2 regions of the Lysinibacillus sp. FSL L8-0126 genome follow, and region 2 is predicted to be linked to the other one. Evidence: riboswitches for the same ligand, from Rfam matches in the RefSeq annotation. Region 2 holds a riboswitch; the other holds the start of a gene.
The links. Region 2 has a riboswitch for S-adenosylmethionine ahead of MHI34_RS04690 (MetQ/NlpA family ABC transporter substrate-binding protein). Riboswitches for the same ligand answer to the same signal wherever they lie in the genome.

Region 1 (4,165 bases), 820 kb from region 2:
TATTAATGACAACAAATGATCGGGTATTTGAAATTAGTCAGTCTATCGGATTTAATAATGAGTATTATTTCAATCGTCGTTTTAAAGAACATGTCGGCATCTCTCCAGGACAATATAGAAGAAACCAAAGCAGCAATCTACGTGTATTTGCACCATTCTTAGAAGACTTCTTTGTCGCCCTTGGGATTACACCAATTGCTCAATTCAGTCATCCAAAATGGGGAAAACAAGACTATTTAGGTCTTCAAGAAGTGCCTGATATCGATGTACAAAATGGAGAAATGGATCGACTCCTTCACTATAAACCAACATTAATTATGCTAGATGCAGGTATAGAGCGATGGGAATCCTGTCATCATTTAAATGAAGTAGCTCCCATCTGTCATATCTCACATCCTGGAGAGAACTGGCAGTCTACTTTGTTTAAGATTGCTGATTTAACAGGAAAAACCGCCTTGATGCAAGACGTGATCCTACAATATGAGGATAAGGTACAGCAAGCAAAAGGAATTCTTAGTAAATCCGTTTATGGGCAAAGTGTGGCATTTCTCCGCATTTCAGCTATTGGCATTACTCTATATGCGGGTCCTGAATGTGGCTATACGGGGCCAATTTTATATCGTGACCTCGGTTTAATGCCACATCCACTTGTCTGGAGTATTCCGCACAATCAACGTAAAGCACCACTGACATTTGATCAATTGCTGCAATTAGATGCGGATCATTTATTTATTACTTTTGATAAACAACATTCCATTTACGAGAACGAGGAGCGTACGATTTTAAAAACTTCTATGTGGAAAAATCTAGCTGCAGTTAAAACCAACTGTGTATATGAAGTGGATTTTTTAACATGGATGAATTACGGTATTCTGTCTCATAGTAAAAAAATTGATGATGTCTTACATGTTCTCGGCTAAAAGAGGAAGCTCACTTTGGCTTCCTTTTTAAATGATTAGGACAGACATTGCACTGCAAAATAACACCTAAAGACGTTTAGCTACATAAGATAAGATATCAGCTATAGGATAGGAGGAATTACATTGTATTACAATCCTTATCCGTACTTTGTTCATCCTTATCATTACCCAACGTCGCCACTTGCCCAGCAGCTTGCCGTTAGACCTATTCCTCAACATTTGGCAATGCCGAACACTACCCCCTTTCCACCTGTCGACACACATAAATTAAAAATGTCAGCTACACGGATAAAGGCGATCATGCAACAGGCTCAATTGCTTACGGATAAAATTGATAGCTCTCAACAATTTGCACATGATCTAATGAATGCTGCACAGCTTTCAAATAAAACAGAGGTTGATAAATTAATCACATCAACAGGCATTACGATGAAATTTGATGCAAATTATACACCAGACAATTTCAGAATACGTCTTATGGATAATGGTTGTTGTGGCATAACCATAAATTTAAGTTGGTAAAAAAATTTACCCTTATATCTCTATCGAACTTGTAAACTATAAAATTCTATGCTAAAGTGTTTTTATTATTATTTCTGAAAATTCTTATATCACTTTTCTTATCGAGAGAGACGGAGGGATTGGCCCGATGAAGTCTCAGCAACCAGCTCAACAGTATGGTGCTAATTCCAATTGGCAAAATTTTAAGCCTGAAAGATGAGAAGAAGAACTACCGTTGCTTATTCTGGAGTCCTCTTCTAAGGGGACTCTTTTTTATGTTCTACTAATTTTAACAGAAAGCAGTGAAATCAATGTCAAACCAACTTTTACAAGCATTACAATTATTAAAATCAAAACAATGGGTTGATTTAACACATACATTCGGCCCTAATTCCCCACATTTTTTTATGTTTGAAGATGCTAAATTTGAAACATTATTCTCTCATGATGACGGGTTCTTCGCACAACAATTCACGTTCCCAGGACAATATGGCACACATATCGACCCACCCATTCATTTTGTGCGAGACTCCCGCTATCTAGAAGAATTAGAACTAAAAGAACTAGTTCTTCCTCTTGTCGTCATTGATAAATCACGAGAAGCTGCTAACAATCATGACTTCTCGCTAAGTGTGCAAGATATTTTTGATTTTGAAGCACAACATGGAGTAATTGAAGCAGGTACCTTTGTAGCGCTACGTACAGATTGGAGTAAGCGCTGGCCAGATAAAGAGGCATTTAGTAACCAAGATATGGATGGACATAACCATATACCAGGCTGGGGCTTAGAGGCATTACAATTTTTATTGAAGGAACGTCAAATAAGTGCACTTGGCCATGAAACATTTGATACTGATTCAGCCGCTGATTTTCACAAAAATGGTAAGCTAGATGGCGAATACTTCGTGCTTGAACAAAACATCTATCAAATTGAGTTGATGACGAACTTGGACAAGCTACCTGCGAAGGGGGCAATTATCTTCAATATCGTCCCTAAGCCTGAAAAGGCATCTGGATTCCCTGTACGCTCATTTGCTATTTTGCCATAACACAAAGGTCTGTACGATTCATATGTTGAATCATACAGACCTTTATTTTCGTATATTTCTTTTTTTGAATAGATAGTAAACGATGAGCATTACGAGGCCAAACAATAGGATAAGATAAATACTATAATGGGATAAATAATAACCAACAAACCGCCACTTCTCCCCAAGCATCCTCCCTAACGTTATAAATGTGAAAGTCCAGATAAATGCCCCTGTATAGGCAAAAAAAGCAAACTTTCTATATGGATAATTATTAATTGCCGCAATATAGGCTGTCAGATGCCGTACACCAGGTATAAAATAGCCTATTAATAATAAAGTTGGCCCAATTTTAGTAAACAGTTGTTTTGTAAAATCAATTTTTTGCTCCGTAATATGAATTTTGGGTCCATATTTCTGCAATAATGGTAAGCCAAAACGATAGCCGATATAGTAGCTTAAGGTAATACCGCCAACTGCACCAATCATTGCACTTACTAAAGCGGGAATGTGTTCAAGGCTTTCTATATAAACACTGTAGCCAACATATGTTAGAAAGACCTCATCAGGTAGTGGCAACCCAACAATTCCTCCAATTAGGATCACGATAATACCCAAATACCCGTAATGTTCAATTAGAGATTGCACATGATGTGCCATATAACACCCCACCCAAAATTTATTAAAACGCATTGATTAACAAGTTCCTTCAATAGATCTAAGAGAACCTGAAGCATCGACTTTAAGACCTTCAGCAGCTTTATATCATTTGAAACTGCCGTAAAGCAAAGTCAATACCACCTTCAGTGGAACTCTTTGTAACAAAATTCGCAACTGCTTTTAGAGCTGCGCTACCATTTCCCATAGCGATACCTAGCCCTACATGCTCTAACATATCAATATCATTATCCCCACCTCCAAAAGCAATAGCATTCTCAGGACCAATGTTAAAATGGTCTAGTACCGCTTCAACAGCTATCGATTTGGCAACATCCTGCTGTAATACATTCACAATATAAGGATGCTATCGCTGCCAAAATATATGCGGAAATTGGCTAGCATATCTTTTTTCAGCCTCCTCATCTGCATATAGACACATGAGAAAAACTTCTTCATCCACAATTTTTTCATTCACAACCGGAAAATTTCGTAAAGATAGAGTTGCCTGCATCGCATTGAAAGCAGCTGGATGCTGAATGCCATTCATCGATAGTTGCTCTGTAAAAAATGTGAGGCTATGCTGCTGTTCACGTGCAAAAGCTTGTACATTTTGAACAATATCTTTAGCAATAGGTGTTTTATGTATGATTAAATCCTTGTGTTTCACATATGCCCCATTTGCTGTAATAAAGGTTTCAATCCCTAGCGCTTGTATCTCCTGACACATCGATAAAGGTCTTCCTGTAGCCGCTACAAGGTGAATTCCTCTCTCCTGCAAAAGTTGAATGGCCTTCTTTGTGCTTTCTTCCACACAGCCATCCTCGTAATTAATCAGTGTTCCATCCATATCAAAAAATATGATATTATAATTCATCTTAAGCCGCCTTTATAAAACAGTACTTTAGAATCACAAACATTTAATTCATTCCTTATACTTAATGAAAAGTATGAAAGTATTTTGACAAACTTTCAGCAAACTCTATAACTTACATTAACAGCACCGATAAATACTATTACAAGCATAGATTTAATGACAATTAACTATAAAACAGATGA
Region 2 (4,165 bases):
CGCTCTAGTAGATTGACGCAACGAATGAGTGTACTTTTACCTGCACCACTATAGCCAATCACACCATGAATTTGTCCTTTTTTTACATGGAGATTGATTCCATCTACAGCCTTAATGATGTCTTTTTTCGTCTTATATTCTTTTGAGATATTTTGTAATTGAATCATCCGATTGATTGCTCCTTTCTCAAGCTCCTAAAAAGCAAGAATCTGCTCGTTTTCCATAGAGGAATTTCGGCAGATTCTTCAGCTACTAGAAGCTTCCTGAATGTATTACCAGCTAGGGATTACTGAACCTTTGAATTCTTCTTCAATGAATTGGCGTACTTCATCAGATTGGTAAGCCTCAACGAACTTTTTAATTGTTGGGTCATTTTCATTTTCTGCACGTACCACAATATAGTTCACATATGGAGAGTCAGTAGATTCTAAAAGAATAGCGTCATCTTTAGGATTAATGCCAGCTTCCAATGCGAAGTTTGTATTAATAGCTGCTACATCTACTTCACTAAGCTGCTTAGGAATTTGAGCTGCCTCTAATTCGATGAATTTTAAATTCTTTTTGTTTTCTTCTACATCACGGATAGAGGCTGTTAAGTCTGCCCCATCTTTTAATTTTATATAGCCTGCTTCTTGTAAAACAAAGAGGGCACGAGCACCATTTGTTGGATCATTTGGTAAACCAAATGTTGCACCATCTGGAATGTCCTCAAAGGATTTATATTTTTCAGAGTAAATACCCATTGGATTTAAAATTGTTTTGCCTACTGGCACTAAATTTGTATCATGATCTTTATTAAACGTATCGAGGAAAGGCTCGTGTTGATAGCTATTCGCATCAAGATCTCCTTCAGATAAGGATGTATTAGGTAAAACATAATCAGAAAATGATTTAAGCTCTACTTCTAGCCCATTTTCTTTGGCTACTTTCGCTGCAACTTCTGCGATTTGTTCGTGTGGACCAGACGTGACACCTACGACGATTTTATTTTCATTAATTGCTTCAGCTTGACCTTTACTCTCTTCTTTAGAGCCACAACCTGCTAGAGCTGCTGCTAATGTAAGACTTGCTAAACCTACTAAAAATTTATTTTTCTTTTTCATGAAAACTACCTCCAAGATTGTTTTTATCGGTTTTTGAAAATAAAAAAACTCTCTTACAAACTAAGAGAGGCTCATGAAAAAATGTCCTCTCTTATCTATCAAACGATAATCGTTTGCAGGATTTAGCACCTTCCTTCTAAAAGGAGGTTGCCGAGCTTCATAGGGCCAGTCCCTCAGCTACTCTTGATAAGAGATTTATCATATTTTTTTGTAATTCCGATAGAACTAATATAATTTATAGGTTATAGTAAGTCAATAAATATTTTTTAAATTTTTTATATTATTATAATATTTCGTCATGAAAGAGGGATAGCAATGTCTGTAAGAGTTAATTATGGTATAGGTTCATTTGGCAAGGTTGTAAGTGCTCGATTGCTAATGGGTACAGACATTATTGAAGGAATGGAGGCACTTTGTGAGGAGAACCATATTGAGTCAGCAACAATTGTTAGCTGTATAGGTAGCCTTCAAAAGAGTAGCTTTGTTTATTTAGTACCTGATGAAACATCTCAGATTAACGTAAGTTTTAGCGATGTCATAAAAAAAGAAGGGCCACTTGAATTGATCCAAGGCTCTGGCGTAGTATGTAAGCGCGATGGGGGATATGAAACACATTTCCATGGTTCTATGAGTGATCAATGTGGCGTTGTGTCAGGGGGGCATTTAATGAAGAGGGGGAACCCTGTCATTACGGCTGACATAGTGCTAGCTGAGGTTCAAGGCATCCAGCACTTTCGAAAATTTGATGAAGAAACAGGCCATGTTCAATTTTATCCATTAGAACACGGTTTACAGCAGCCAAGGAAAATTGAAAAATAGCGAAAATGTACTAACTTTTCTTTTCACTGAGTTGCATGTTCCTTCCTGAATTAAAAAATGTTAGACCGAGCTTATAATCGGTCTAACATTTTTACTTTTGTCCCAGCCTCATGTCATGGTTAAGGGTTGAATAATTGTAATTGTTCGATTCTATGGATTGCTTCACGTAAGCGTTCCTCGCTAACAAGTAAACCAACACGGATATAGCCTTCGCCATATCGGCCGAAGCCATTGCCTGCTGCTACAGCGATATCAGCCTTTTCCAATAATAAATCGGCAAACTGCTCGCTAGTATAGCCGAATGGTACAGGGAGCCATGCGAAGAAGGAGCCTTTTGGAGCCGTTACATGCCAACCAATTCTTTGAGCTTCTTCAATGAGTACATTGCGGCGACCTTCATAGGTAGCTCGCAGTTCATCCACACATTCTTGGGAAGCTGTAAGTGCCGTTGCTGCTGCTTGTTGAATAGCAGGGAATTGACTACAAAACAGATGATCCTGAATTAGATTAATGGCAGCAATAATGTCGGCATTACCGACAGCGAAGCCTATACGCCAGCCTGCCATATTATAAGTTTTAGAGAGTGTGTACATTTCAATTCCTATTTCTTTTGCCCCCTCAGCTTGTAGGAAGCTAATAGGTTTATTACCGTCAAATCCTATTGCCCCATAAGCAAAATCATGTGATACGATAATATTGTGTTCCTTCGCAAAGCGAACGGTCTCTTCAAAAAACGCAAGTGTTGCTGTACCACCTGTAGGGTTGTTCGGGTAATTTAGGTAAAGTAGCTTCGCCTTCTCTTTCACTTCATCAGGTAATGTATGATAATTAGGTAAGAAATCATTTGCAGCTAAAAGTGGCATCACTTCAAAATGGACATCACCTAATACGACACCTGATAAGTAATCTGGATAGCCAGGGTCTGGTAAGAGCATTGTATCACCTGGATTTAATACGGCTAAAGGTAGCTCAACGAGTCCAATTTTTGTCCCGCCAAGAATCGCTACCTCTGTGTCAGGATTTAGATTCACATTATATTCACGTTTATAATAGTCGGCAGCTGCTTGGCGTAATTCAGCGATACCGCGAAATGGTGAATATTTGTGATTTTGTGGATTTTCAGCCGCCTCCTGTAATGCTTGAATGATATGAGGGGGCGTTGGTTGATCGGGATTTCCTTGACCAAGATTAATGACATCGCGACCTTCTTCTAAGGCATTATTTACTTTTTGAACTAACGCTGCAAAAAATTGAGTGGGTAGTTGCTGTAGTTTTTTAGAGAATTCCATGCATGATCACCCTTTTCAGAATATAATAATTATTATTGAAGAATATGAAGCAAATAGTATTACTTTTTTTGTTAATTGTCTAGAGGAGGAATGGCTATGAAAATCGGTTGTATTCAATTAAATGTTGGCTTTGGCAAAGTAGAAGAAAATTTTGCACGAGCTGAGGACAAGATTCGAGAAGTGGCAAAAAAAGGAGCAGAAATCATTGTGCTGCCTGAAATGTGGAATACAGGCTATGCGTTAGAGAAGCTGCCTGAACTAGCGGATGTCGATGGTGAACGTACGAAATCCTTCTTGGCTGAATTAGCACAGGAACTTGGTGTACATATTGTAGGTGGTTCTGTTTCAACGAAGAAAGGCGACAAATTTTATAATACGATGTATACATTTGATCGCAATGGAGAACTTGTAGGGGAATATAGCAAAGCACATCTTTTCCGTTTAATGAATGAGCATCTCTACTTAGAAGCAGGGGATGAAATGAATCGATTTGCTCTAGGAGATATTGAAGCTGCTGGGGTCATTTGCTATGATATTCGTTTCCCAGAATGGTTACGTGCACACGCATTACAAGGAGCAAAGGTATTATTTGTACCAGCCCAGTGGCCAACACCAAGGATTGATCATTGGAAAACATTGCTGCAAGCTCGTGCGATTGAGAACCAATGTTTTGTAATAGCAGTTAATCGCATTTCAAAAAAGGTAGAAAACTTTAATGGCCAATCGATGATCATACAGCCTTGGGGAGAAGTACTTTGGATCGGTGCAGAGGATGAAGAAGTAGCGGTGATTGATGTAGATTTTTCTATTGTCGATGAAGTACGTGGAAGAATTCCAGTTTATGACGACCGTAGACCAGGACTATATCATGATGTTGTCGTGAAAGGCTAATAGAGGGGCACGCTCAAGAGGGAGTAATCTTTTGAGCGTGCCATCTTTTTTCTAGCCCTTATC

Region 1: it holds a riboswitch for S-adenosylmethionine, as region 2 does, so the genes downstream of both, MHI34_RS08820 (cyclase family protein) here and MHI34_RS04690 (MetQ/NlpA family ABC transporter substrate-binding protein) in region 2, are expected to answer to the same signal.

The regions. Positions count from the first base shown of each region.
Region 1 is NZ_CP152028.1:1,809,021-1,813,185, reverse strand. It holds gene MHI34_RS08830 (helix-turn-helix domain-containing protein) at 1-920, shown strand, start outside; gene MHI34_RS08825 (hypothetical protein) at 1,044-1,442, shown strand; SAM riboswitch class I at 1,538-1,644, shown strand; gene MHI34_RS08820 (cyclase family protein) at 1,733-2,470, shown strand; gene MHI34_RS08815 (DedA family protein) at 2,513-3,109, opposite strand; partial or broken gene MHI34_RS08810 (Cof-type HAD-IIB family hydrolase) at 3,210-3,983, opposite strand.
Region 2 is NZ_CP152028.1:984,766-988,930, reverse strand. It holds gene MHI34_RS04695 (ATP-binding cassette domain-containing protein) at 1-167, opposite strand, end outside; gene MHI34_RS04690 (MetQ/NlpA family ABC transporter substrate-binding protein) at 273-1,103, opposite strand; SAM riboswitch class I at 1,192-1,296, opposite strand; gene MHI34_RS04685 (PPC domain-containing DNA-binding protein) at 1,419-1,922, shown strand; gene MHI34_RS04680 (pyridoxal phosphate-dependent aminotransferase) at 2,042-3,211, opposite strand; gene MHI34_RS04675 (carbon-nitrogen family hydrolase) at 3,308-4,102, shown strand; gene MHI34_RS04670 (PucR family transcriptional regulator ligand-binding domain-containing protein) at 4,154-4,165, opposite strand, start outside.